Regions from separate parts of the Streptomyces fractus genome, predicted to be linked through region 2. Evidence: riboswitches for the same ligand, from Rfam matches in the RefSeq annotation. Region 2 holds a riboswitch; the other holds the start of a gene.

The links. A riboswitch is a leader RNA that binds a small molecule or an ion and turns the genes downstream of it on or off. The one in region 2 is predicted to bind cobalamin.
Region 1: linked by a shared signal. The riboswitch ahead of ACP4E5_RS43990 (ABC transporter substrate-binding protein) and the one ahead of nicT (Nickel transporter NicT) in region 2 are both predicted to bind cobalamin.

Annotation. Positions count from the first base shown of each region.
Region 1 is NZ_JBMYHI010000002.1:9,211,838-9,217,542, reverse strand. Features, by position in the region: gene ACP4E5_RS44015 (arginine deiminase) at 1-268, shown strand, start outside; gene ACP4E5_RS44010 (phosphoinositide-specific phospholipase C-related protein) at 298-2,484, shown strand; gene cynS (cyanase) at 2,606-3,052, shown strand; gene ACP4E5_RS44000 (hypothetical protein) at 3,062-3,325, opposite strand; gene ACP4E5_RS43995 (FCD domain-containing protein) at 3,683-3,949, shown strand; cobalamin riboswitch at 3,958-4,147, shown strand; gene ACP4E5_RS43990 (ABC transporter substrate-binding protein) at 4,184-5,239, shown strand; gene ACP4E5_RS43985 (FecCD family ABC transporter permease) at 5,299-5,705, shown strand, end outside.
Region 2 is NZ_JBMYHI010000002.1:8,197,729-8,203,433, reverse strand. Features, by position in the region: gene rho (transcription termination factor Rho) at 1-585, shown strand, start outside; gene ACP4E5_RS39300 (GNAT family N-acetyltransferase) at 615-1,106, shown strand; gene ACP4E5_RS39295 (inorganic diphosphatase) at 1,172-1,675, shown strand; cobalamin riboswitch at 1,679-1,909, shown strand; gene nicT (Nickel transporter NicT) at 1,941-3,059, shown strand; gene ACP4E5_RS39285 (GTP-binding protein) at 3,225-5,231, shown strand; gene ACP4E5_RS39280 (hypothetical protein) at 5,588-5,705, shown strand, end outside.

The DNA of each region.
Region 1 (5,705 bases), 1.0 Mb from region 2:
GAGCGCCCTCGGCATCGGCGATCTCCAGGTCATCGAGACGGGCGGCGACGTGTACGCGTCCGAGCGCCAGCAGTGGGACAGCGGCAACAACGCGGTCGCCCTCGAACCGGGCGTGGTCTTCACCTACGACCGCAACACCCAGACGAACACGCTGCTGCGCAAGGCGGGCGTCGAGGTCATCACCATCGTCGGCGCCGAACTCGGCCGGGGGCGCGGCGGCGGCCACTGCATGACCTGCCCCATCAGCCGGGACCCGCTCGACTACTGAGGCGGCCCCGGGACCGGTACCGTCGAGGCATGGAGAAGGTCGCGCTCCATACGCTGCTCCGCGTGGTGGCCCTCGTCGTGGCCGCCGTCGCCACACTGACCGTGTGCGTCACGGCCAGTGTCCGCGGCACGCTGCTCGACCCCGGCTTCCACGCCGCCGTCCTCGACGAACAGCACGCCTACGACCGGCTCTACAACGAGGTCCTGGTCGACCCGAAGGCCTCCCCGGTCACCCGCGACCTGCTGGCCGGGCTCGCCGTGCCGGAGGCCCAGATCACCTCGAACATCAAGCTGGTCCTGCCGCCCGACACACTGCGCGACCTGACGCGGCAGCAGATCGACGCGGTGGTCGGCTACCTCAACGGCGACCGTGCGGACCTGCGTCTCGTCGTCGATCTGCGCCCCGTCCTCGCGAACCTCGGCGACCTGGCGCACACCTACTTCGGTGACCTCGTCGCGGGCGTGCAGGACCGCTCGGAGCCCGACTTCGACCGGTTCCGCTCGGAGCTCGCCGACGGGGTGCGCGAGCTCGCCGCCGGGCACGCGCCCGAAGGCCTGCCGAAGCTGCCGCTGACACCGGACCAGGCGAGCCGCGTCGCCGACACGCTGCTCGCCCTCGTACCGGCCGGGGAGCGTGCGGGACTGCGCCCCGAGGTGGAGACGGCGCTCGCGGACGGGGACCTCGGCACCGCGCTCGCCGCCGTCGCCCCGGCCACCGTCACGGACCGCACCCGGGGCGCGGCGGACCAGCTCCGCGCCCTCGCCGACGGCGGCACCTGGGACCTGACCGACACCCTGAAGGCATCCGGCAACGACCTCTCGGGGCTCCGCGAGGTGCACCCGTACACGGCGGTCGGCCTCGGGGTGCTCGAAGTCGTCGCGGCGGGGCTGCTGTTGCTGTCCCTCACGGCGCTGTGGCTGCTCGGTCCGCAGCAGCCGGGGCGCCGCCTCGTCCTGCTCGGGATGCCGCTCGCGGCGGGCGGAGTGCTCACCGCGCTGGCCGCGTGGGTGACGCGCCTGGTCACCGACGGCCGGCTCGTCGCGCCTCCCGACTCGTGGCCGCCGAGCCTGACCCGTCTCGTCGACGACGTGCAGCGCGCCGCCGTCGGCCACCTCACCGGCACCGTGCTGTGGGTCGCGCTCGTCCCCGTGCTCGCCGGGGCCCTGCTTGCCGGGGTCGGCCTGCTCGCCCGCTCGGAGCTGGCGGGCCGGGTCCCGCGGGTGGCGCGGGAGCGGCTCGGGTCGCCGCGGCGGGCGGTGGGCCTGGGCTTCGGGGCGGCGTGCCTGGCGGTCGCGGGGATGGTGCTGATGCCGCTGGCCGCCTCCCCCGCGGCGGCCCGCGAGTGCGAGGGCAGCACCGAACTGTGCGACCGCCCCTACGACGAGGTCGCGTATCTGACCTCGCACAACGCGATGTCGACGACCGCCGACCACTTCATCGGGCCGCTCCAGGACCCGCGTATCAGCACGCAGTTGGACCACGGGGTGCGCGCGCTGCAACTGGACACCTACCGCTGGGAGACGCCCGAGCAGATCACCGGGCGCCTGGACGGCTCCGACTTCACGGCCGAGCAGCGGGCCCTGGTGACGTCCGCGGTCAACCGGATCAATCCGCCGCGCGAAGGGCTGTGGCTGTGCCATTCGGTGTGCCGGGCCGGGGCGATCGCCCTGGTGCCGGCGCTGCGCGAGATCGGCGACTGGATGAAGGACCACCCCCATGAGGTGGTCACCCTGATCGTCCAGGACGCGATCTCCGGCGAGGACACCCAAAAGGCCTTCCAGCAGGCCGGGTTGGAGAAGCTGGTGCGACGGCCGGACGCCGATCCGGCGATGCCCTGGCCGACGCTCGGCGAGATGATCGACAGCGGCCGGCGCCTGGTCGTCTTCGCCGAGAAGGCGGACGGCCCGGCCCCCTGGTACCGCAACTTCTACCGCTACGGCATGGAGACGCCGTTCACGTTCCGCTCCCCGGACCAGATGAGCTGCGTCCCCCACCGCGGCGGCGACGACAAGCGGCTGTTCCTCCTGAACCACTTCATCACCAACAACGGCGGCAGCCGCATCGACGCGGGCACCGTCAACGCCCGCCGCTACGTCCTGGACCGGGCGCACCGCTGCGAACGGGCGCGCGGCAGGCCGGTGAACTTCGTCGCCGTGGACTACGCGACGATCGGGGACGCGCAGGGGGCCGTGGACGCGCTCAACAACGAGCGGTGACGTGCTGCCGGGCGCGGAGCGCGCCTGCGTGTTACGCGAGTCGAACACACCGGAACGGCTGCCGAAACAGGGGGCCGGTAGTTGTCGGCCGAGACCGTCCGCCCCACCGCAGGGAGTCGCCGTGATCGACCGCAGCGAAGCAACCCGTCGTGCCCTGGCCGCCAAGGAGTCCGCCGGGCTGACCTTCGAGAAGATCGCCGAGGCCGTCGGCGCGCACGAGGTGTGGACGGCGTCCGCACTCCTTGGCCAGAACACCATGACCCGCGACCAGGCGGCACGCGCCGGGGCGTTGCTCTCGCTGGACGAGGAGACGGTGGCCGCGCTGTCCCGGGATGCCTCGCGCGGATCGCTGGACGCCCCGGTCCCCACCGACCCGTTGATCTACCGCTTCTACGAGATCGTGCAGGTGTACGGCACCACGCTGAAGGGAGTCATCGAGGAGAAGTTCGGATCCGGGATCATGTCGGCGATCGACTTCTCGATGGACATCGCGCGCAGGGAGGACCCGAAGGGCGACCGCGTGGTCGTCACGCTGGACGGCAAGTTCCTGCCGTACCGGACCTGGTGAGCCGCGAGGTCAGCGCGGCGCGGGGGCGGTGAGGGTGTCCCAGAGGAGGTCCTCTCCCGAGGCGACGGCCAGCCGCCCCAGGGCGGCGTCCCTCGGCTCGGACGCGTCCGCGCGGTAGGTGTCGCGGGTGTGGTTCAGTGCGGCCTCGGTCTGGAGGAGGTGGACGCGCATGGTGGCGAGGCGGGCGCAGATGCGGGCGGGGGACGGTATGCCGGGCGGCGGCGCGGTCACCGGCGCCGCGGTCAGGTCGACGGCCTCGTACGGGTGTCGCACAGGGCGGGTCGGGACGGGTGGCGGGTGACGCCCGGGCCGGTGAGGTCGATGGTCCACGGGCCCGCGCCGGCCTCGTCTCCGGGACCAGGAGCAGGGTGTGCGCGCCGGACGCCCAGGGAACGGCGGGCAGTTGGGCGGTGACGGTGCCGTCGTCGACCGGTCCTGCGGCGTCCGTGGGGAGGAAGGCGATGGTGGGCGCCCCAGCGGGGAGTGGGCCGCCGGACGCGAGGCACCAGTCGGCGGTGGCGTACTCGGCGACCGGGGTGGTGACGGCATGCGAGGCGAGGGCGCGGGTCAGGGCGAGGAGGTCGTCGAGGGTGCCGCCAGAGCCGCCCGCCGGTTCGGGGACTCACCGCCATGGCCCGCCTCAACTCGGATTTCCACTTCCGCATGTTCACCGCGTCGGGCCTGGACCTCGTCGTCGCCGAACCGCGCCGCGTCTGGCGGCTGAGCGACGGCTACCGAGCCTGTCTCCTGCACGACCCGATGTCACAGAAGCGGATCGTCGACGAGCACGCGGAGATGGTCGAGGCGCTCCGCGTCCGGGACCACGAACGCCTCGTCTCCCTGATGGACCACCACAGGGACGGAACCCGGCCCCAACTGGAGTCGGTCCTCACGTGATAGTTTCGCCGAGCCAGTCGTACCTTTGTGTGTTTTTCTACGCACACGGGTCAGGGAATCCGGTGCGAACCCGGAACTGACGCGCAGCGGTGAGGGTGACGGGCGGAGCCACTGCCACTGGGCCGGTACATCGGCCCGGGAAGGCGCTTCGCGCGGACGACCCCGAGTCCGAAGACCTGCTGGCGGCCTCCAGTGCCGCGTGGCGTGGGGGCGGACCGTAGGCCGGCTCCGCGTATGAGCCCTGGACGCGAAGGAACCTCCGTGCTGTTCGCACGTCAACTCCGCCGATGCGCCCCGCTGTTGGCGGGCGCCCTGCTGCTCACCGGGTGCGGCACGACCGCCGCCACCGAGGACAGCGCCGACAAGCGCGGCGGTGTCACGCTCGACAACTGCGGCGAGAAGGTGCGGGTCGAGCACACCCCGCGCCGCGCCGTCGCCCTCGACCAGGGCTCCGCCGAGATCATGCTGTCGCTCGGCCTCGAGGACCGGATGGCGGGCACCGGCACCTGGACCGACCCGGTCCCCAAGAATTTGGCGAAGGCCAACGCGAAGGTGCCGCGTCTTGCCGACCGCTACCCGTCGTTCGAGAAGGTCCTCGGCACCGAACCGGACTTCGCCGCGGCCTCGTTCACGTACACCCTCGGCAAGGGTGGCGTGGCGCCACGCGAGGAGTTCGAGAAGCTCGGCGTGCCCACCTACCTCTCCCCCAGTGACTGCGCCGGCAAGGACAACGGCGGGGACGGGGACGGCGTGCGGACCGAGCCCCTGGGGCTCGACGTCGTGTACGGCGAGATCCGCGACCTGGCGCGCGTCTTCGACGTGGAGGAGCGCGGCGAGAAGCTGATCGACCAGCTCAAGTCCAGGGTCCGCAAGGCCACTTCAGGGATCGACGCGCACGGCGTGGACGTCCTGTACTGGTTCGCCAACTCCGACTCGCCCTACATGGCGGGTTGTTGCGGCGCTCCGGGCGTCGTCACCAAGGAGCTCGGGGCGCGCAATGTCTTCGACGACACGCGTGCGGAGTGGCCGCAGGTCAACTGGGAGACGGTCGCGGACCGCGATCCGGACGTGCTGGTCATCGGCGATCTGACGCGCCGCTCGCAGTCCGCGGAGTCGGCCGCGCAGAAGATCGGGTTCCTGGAGTCGAACCCGGTCACGAAGCACATGACCGCCGTGAAGAAGAAGCGGTACGTGCGGCTGAGCGGGCAGGCCATGAACCCGACCATCCGGACGGTCGACGGTGTGGAGCGGGTGGCCGCGGGGCTGCGCGAGTTCGGACTCGCGCGGTGACGGCTCGCACGGTCTCTGGGCAAGCGGTGGCGGCGGGGCACCCGAAGACCCCCTCCCGGATGTCCGTTCGCGCGACGCTCGCCTGGGCGGCCGGTGTCGCCGTGCTGTGCGCCTCCGTGGCCTTCGCGATCACCCTCGGCCCCGCGCAGATCGGGGTCGGCGACGTGTGGGCGGCGGTCGGCGAACGGATCGGCCTGGCGACCTCGGACCTCTCGCCGATCCGGGACGGCATCGTATGGAATCTGCGGCTGCCGCGGACGCTGCTCGCGGCGGTGTGCGGGGCCGGGCTCGCTGTGTGCGGCACGGTGTTGCAGGCGCTGTTGCGCAATCCCCTCGCCGACCCGTTCGTGCTCGGCGTCTCGTCGGGGGCGTCGACCGGGGCCGTGCTCGTCGTCGTGCTCGGGCTCGGCGGAGGCGCCGTGTCGGTGTCGGGCGGCGCGTTCGTCGGCGCCGTCTGCTCGTTCGC
Region 2 (5,705 bases):
TCGACGTTCGACCGCCCGGCGAAGGCACACATCGCGCTCGCCGAACTCGCCGTGGAGCGCGCCAAGCGCCTCACCGAGCAGGGCCGCGACGTGGTGATCCTCCTCGACTCCCTCACCCGGCTGTGCCGGGCGCACAACAACGCGGCCTCCACCAGCGGCCGCACCCTGTCGGGCGGTGTCGACGCGGCCGCCCTGCACGGCCCGAAGCGCTTCTTCGGCGCGGCCCGCGACGCCGAGGAGGCCGGATCGCTGACCATCCTCGCCACCGCCCTCGTCGACACCGGCTCCCGCGCCGACGACTACTACTTCGAGGAGCTCAAGAGCACCGGCAACATGGAGCTGCGCCTCGACCGCGTCCTCGCGCAGCGCCGCGTCCACCCGGCCGTCGAGCTCACCCCCTCCGGCACCCGCCGCGATGAACTCCTGCTGCCAGCACCCGAGTTGACCGTCGTACGCGGACTGCGGCGCGCCCTGCAGAGCAGGGACCCGGCCGCTTCCTACGAGGCGCTGCTCGACAAGCTGCGCCAGACCCCGGACAACGCCGCGTTCCTGCGCCAGGCGCACTCCACGGTGCCCACCGCCTGACCCCGCCCCGTATGCGTAATACTCGACACATGAACGCGAGCATTACGCGCCGCGGAGGGACCCCGGCGGTCACCGTCCGGCGGGCCACCGCCCGGGGCGCCCGGCGCCTCACCCGCCTCGTGCGCGGCTCCGGCGCCTACCGGGACCCGTACGCCTCCATGGTCGCGGGCTATCGGGTGGGCCCCGACTACATCGAGGCGCACCATGTCTACGTGGCCGTGGATCCGGCCGACGAGCGGGTGCTCGGCTTCTACGCGCTGCTGACCGTGCCGCCGGAGCTGGACCTGATGTTCGTCGCGGACGAGGCGCAGGGCCGGGGCATCGGGCGCCTCCTCGTCGACCACATGCGGGCGCAGGCGCAGGCCGCGGGCCTCGACCACGTCCGCGTCGTCTCGCACCCGCCCGCCGAGGGCTTCTACCGCAGCATGGGCGCGCACCGCACCGGCACGGTCCCCGCGCGCCCGCCGGCCGTCGCCTGGGACCGGCCCGAACTCGAATTCCCCATTCCCCCGGCCGCCTGAGGGGTTCCGCCCTTGCCCGGCAGGCCGCACACTCGGGGGCGTCGGAATGCGGCAAGGAGGCCACATTGGGCAGCAGTCAGGCACGCGCCGAGGCGTTCGACGTGATCGTGGAGATCCCGCAGGGCTCACGGAACAAATACGAGATGGACCACGAACTCGGGCGGATCCGGCTCGACCGGATGCTGTTCACGTCGACGCAGTACCCCGCGGACTACGGCTACATCCCCGGCACGCTCGGCGGCGACGGGGACCCGCTGGACGCCCTCGTCCTGACCGGCGACGCGACGTTCCCCGGCTGCGCCATCGAGTGCCGGGCGATCGGCATGTTCGTGATGAGCGATGAGAAGGGCCCGGACGAGAAGGTCCTGTGCGTTCCCGCGCACGACCCGCGGCACGACGCGACCCGGGACATCGAGGACATCCCCGAGTTCGACCGCCTGGAGATCACGCACTTCTTCGAGGTCTACAAGGATCTCGAACCGGGCAAGTCGGTCGACGGCTCCCACTGGGAGGGCCGGGACAAGGCCTACGAGGAGATCCACCGGGCCCGCGAACGCGCGTCCGGGTAGGTAGTAGGGTGGTCGGGCCGTGGTGCTCGGGAAGACCGGTGACGGCCCCTCAGGGGCCCATTCCGGAGCGGCCCTCGCCACTGTGATCGGGTTTCGGACCGCGCGTCTTTCGAGTCACGCGCCCGGAGCCCGCCGTTCCATCCTGTACGCCACTGGTGGCCGTCGGCCGCTGGGAAGGCCGGAGCGGCGGGCACACCCGTAAGCCAGGAGACCGGCCGCGGCATCTCACGAAGTGATCCACGAGGTGCTGGAGCGTGATCGACGCATGACCCTGCCCGGGAACTCCCCGACCCCTGCCCCGAACTCCCCTTCCCCTGCTTTCCGTTGGCGCCGCGAGGACACGCTGCGCACGGCCGGCCTGATCGCGGTGATCGCCGCGCTGCACGTCGTCGCGTTCGGCGTGCTGTTCCTGCTCGTCGTCCCCGAGCACTACGAAGTGGGCAACAAAGCCTTCGGTATCGGCCTCGGCATCACGGCGTACACGCTCGGCATGCGGCACGCCTTCGACGCCGACCACATCGCGGCCATCGACAACACCACCCGCAAGCTGATGGCGGACGGCAAGCGGCCCGTCTCGGTCGGGTTCTGGTTCGCGCTCGGCCACTCCAGCGTGGTGGTCGCGATGGCGGCGCTCGTCGCGGGCGGCGCGGCGCTCGCCGGCACCCTGATGAACGACGACTCCCGCACCCACCAGGCGCTCGGCATCGTCGGCACGACCGTTTCCGGCACGTTCCTGTACCTCATCGCCGCGCTCAACCTCGTGGCCCTGATGGGCATTCTGAAGGTCTTCAAGGCGATGCGCGCGGGCTCCTACGACGAGCGGAAGCTCGAGCAGCACCTGGATTCCCGCGGGTTCATGAACCGGATCCTCGGCCGCTTCACCAAGTCGATCACCCGGCCGGGGCAGATGTTCCCGCTGGGCTTCCTCTTCGGGCTCGGCTTCGACACCGCGACCGAGGTGACCTTGATGGTGATGGCGGGCAGCGGCGCCGCCGCGGGCCTGCCCTGGTACGCGATCCTGTGCCTGCCGCTGCTGTTCGCCGCGGGCATGAGCCTGTTCGACACGCTCGACGGCACGTTCATGAACTTCGCCTACCAGTGGGCGTTCTCGAACCCGGTGCGCAAGGTGTTCTACAACCTCACCATCACCGGCCTGTCCATCGCGGTCGCGTTCTTCATCGGCACGATCGAGCTCGTCGGCGTCCTGCACGACAAGCTCGACCTGAGCGACGCGGTCACCGGCTGGATCGCCGGTCTCGACCTCGACAACGTCGGGTACGTGATCGTGGGCCTGTTCGTGGTCGTGTGGGTGGCGGCGATCGCCTACTGGCGCCTGGCGAGGGTCGAGCAGCGGTGGTCGGCGCGGTTGGCCGACGCCGGATAAATCGGTTGCCGGGGTGCGCGGCGCGCTGCTGCACTGATCTCGGTGCGGCACATGCCGCGCGCCCCGACCGTGAGGACCGATCCATGCGCTCTGCAGTCCAGTTCCTTCCGAGGGCCACCGCGAATCTCGCCGTGGCATCCCCTTCCCTCAAGGACACGACTGCCAGTGGCATTGCTGAATCTGGGCGTTCTCGCGCATGTGGACGCCGGTAAGACCAGTCTGACCGAGCGGCTCCTGCACACGGCCGGGGTGATCGACGAGCTGGGCCGTGTCGACGACGGGAGCACCCGCACCGACTCCCTCGACCTGGAGCGGCGGCGCGGCATCACCATCAAGTCGGCCGTGGTGTCGTTCCCGGTCGGCGACGCGAGCGTCAACCTCGTGGACACACCCGGCCATCCCGACTTCATCGCCGAGGTCGAGCGGGTGCTCGGGGTGCTCGACGGGGCGGTGCTCGTCGTCTCGGCCGTCGAGGGCGTGCAGGCGCAGACCCGCGTCCTGATGCGGACGCTGCGCCGACTGCGCATCCCCACCGTGGTGTTCGTGAACAAGGTCGACCGCCGGGGCGCCCGCGAGGCCGGCCTCCTCGACGACCTGCGGCGCAAACTCGCGCCCGGCATGGTCCCGATGAACACGGTGACGCACGGCCTCGGCGGCCGGGACGCGCTCTGTGTCCCGTACGCCGATGACGACACCGCCCATCGCGCCCGCCTGGTCGACGTGCTCTCCGCCCGCGACGACGCGCTGCTCGAGGCGTACGTCAAGGACGAGGAGTCGGTCACGTACGGCTGGCTGCGGGACGCGCTCGCCGAGCAGACGGCGCGTACCGGGGCGCATCCCGTGTACTTCGGCTCGGCGATGACCGGCGCGGGGATCGACGCGCTCGTGGACGGCATCACACGACTGCTGCCTCCGGCCGAGTCAGAACCCCAACTCCCGCTGTCTGCCCGCGTGTTCAAGGTGGACCGCGGTCCGGCCGGCGAGAAGATCGCGTACGCCCGCGTGTTCACGGGGACGCTGCGCGTGCGCGAGCGGCTCGCGCTGCCCGGTGGCGCGGAGGACCGGGTGACGTCGGTGCGCGTCTTCGCGGACGGGGCGGACGCACCGCGTACGGAGGTGGGTCCCGGACAGGTGGCGCGGCTGTGGGGACTCGGCGGCGTACGCGTCGGGGACGATCTCGGCGAGCCGCAGGCCCCCGTCAGGGAGCACCACTTCGCTCCGCCGACCCTGGAGACGGTCGTGGAACCCGACCGGCCGGGCCTGCGCGGCGCCCTGCTCGCCGCACTCACCCAGCTCGCCGAGCAGGACCCGCTGATCGGGCTGCGGCAGGACGACATCCGCCGGGAGATCTTCCTCTCGCTCTACGGAGAGGTGCAGAAGGAGGTCGTGCAGGCCACGCTCGCCGAGGAGTTCCGGCTCGACGTGACGTTCCGGGAGTCGACGCCGCTGTGCGTCGAGCGGCCGACGGGCTCCGGCGAGGCGGTGGAGTCGATGAAGGGCGAGGACAACCCGTTCCTGGCGACCATCGGCCTGCGCGTCGATCCGGCGCCGGTCGGCTCGGGTGTCGCGTTCCGCCTCGGGATCGAGCTCGGCTCCCTCCCTCTGGCGTTCATCAAGGCCATCGAGGAGACCGTGCACAGGACGCTGCGCCAGGGGCTGCTCGGCTGGCAGGTCACCGACTGCACGGTGACGCTCACGCGCTCCGGCTACGCGCCGCGGCAGAGTCACGCGCACGCCGTCTTCGACAAGTCGATGTCGAGCACGGCGGGCGACTTCCGCGGCCTCACCCCGCTGGTCCTGATGAGCGCACTCGCGCGCGCCGGCACGGCGGTGTGCGAGCCGATGCACCGCTTCCGCCTGGACATCCCGGCCGATCTGTACGGGGCGGTGCTGCCGGTGATCACCCGGCTGCGGGCCGTGCCGACGGGGCAGCGCACGGACGGCGGGGCGTGGACCACGGTCGACGGGCTGATCCCCGCGGCCCGGGTGCGCGCCCTGGAGCAGCAACTGCCGTCCCTCACCCGGGGCGAGGGGGTCCTGGAGGCCTCCTTCGACCATTACGCCCCGGTCCGCGCGGACCCGCCGCACCGCTCCCGCACGGACCACGACCCGCTGCACCGCAAGGAGTACCTGCTGCGGGTGGTGCGCGGGGCGGGGGCGCGGACGGGGTGAGGGCCGTGGGCCGGCGTCGATCCGGGGACGGTTGAATCCGGGCCGTTCGGCCCACCGGGAGGGGCCCCTTGGCCCCGTCCGCGGTGCGGGCGCGCGCTGAGATGCTGCGGTATCGAGCCTCCCGTGCCCGCGCTCTCCCGCCGCGCGGCACGGTCGAGGCCGAGCCCGGGCCCGCCGTTCGCAGCTGGGGGAGTCGCGAATGGCGGGCCCGTCCGTGCCGCCGCCCGGGACGGGCCGCTCCGACTTCGCACTCGTGTCCGCCGCGCCGCTGTGGCAACTCGCGCGCAAAACGGCCCAATCGGAGCGATAAAGTGGTTCGTCAACCCGCACACGCCCGATCACTCAGGAGTGCCTACGTGTCCGTAGCCATCGACTCGTCCGACGCCGCCGTCCCGTCCGGCGACGCCGCCCCCGCGGAGCCCGTGCCCGCGCCGGCCGCCGCCCCGGACGCCGGCGCCGCCGCACCCGCGAACG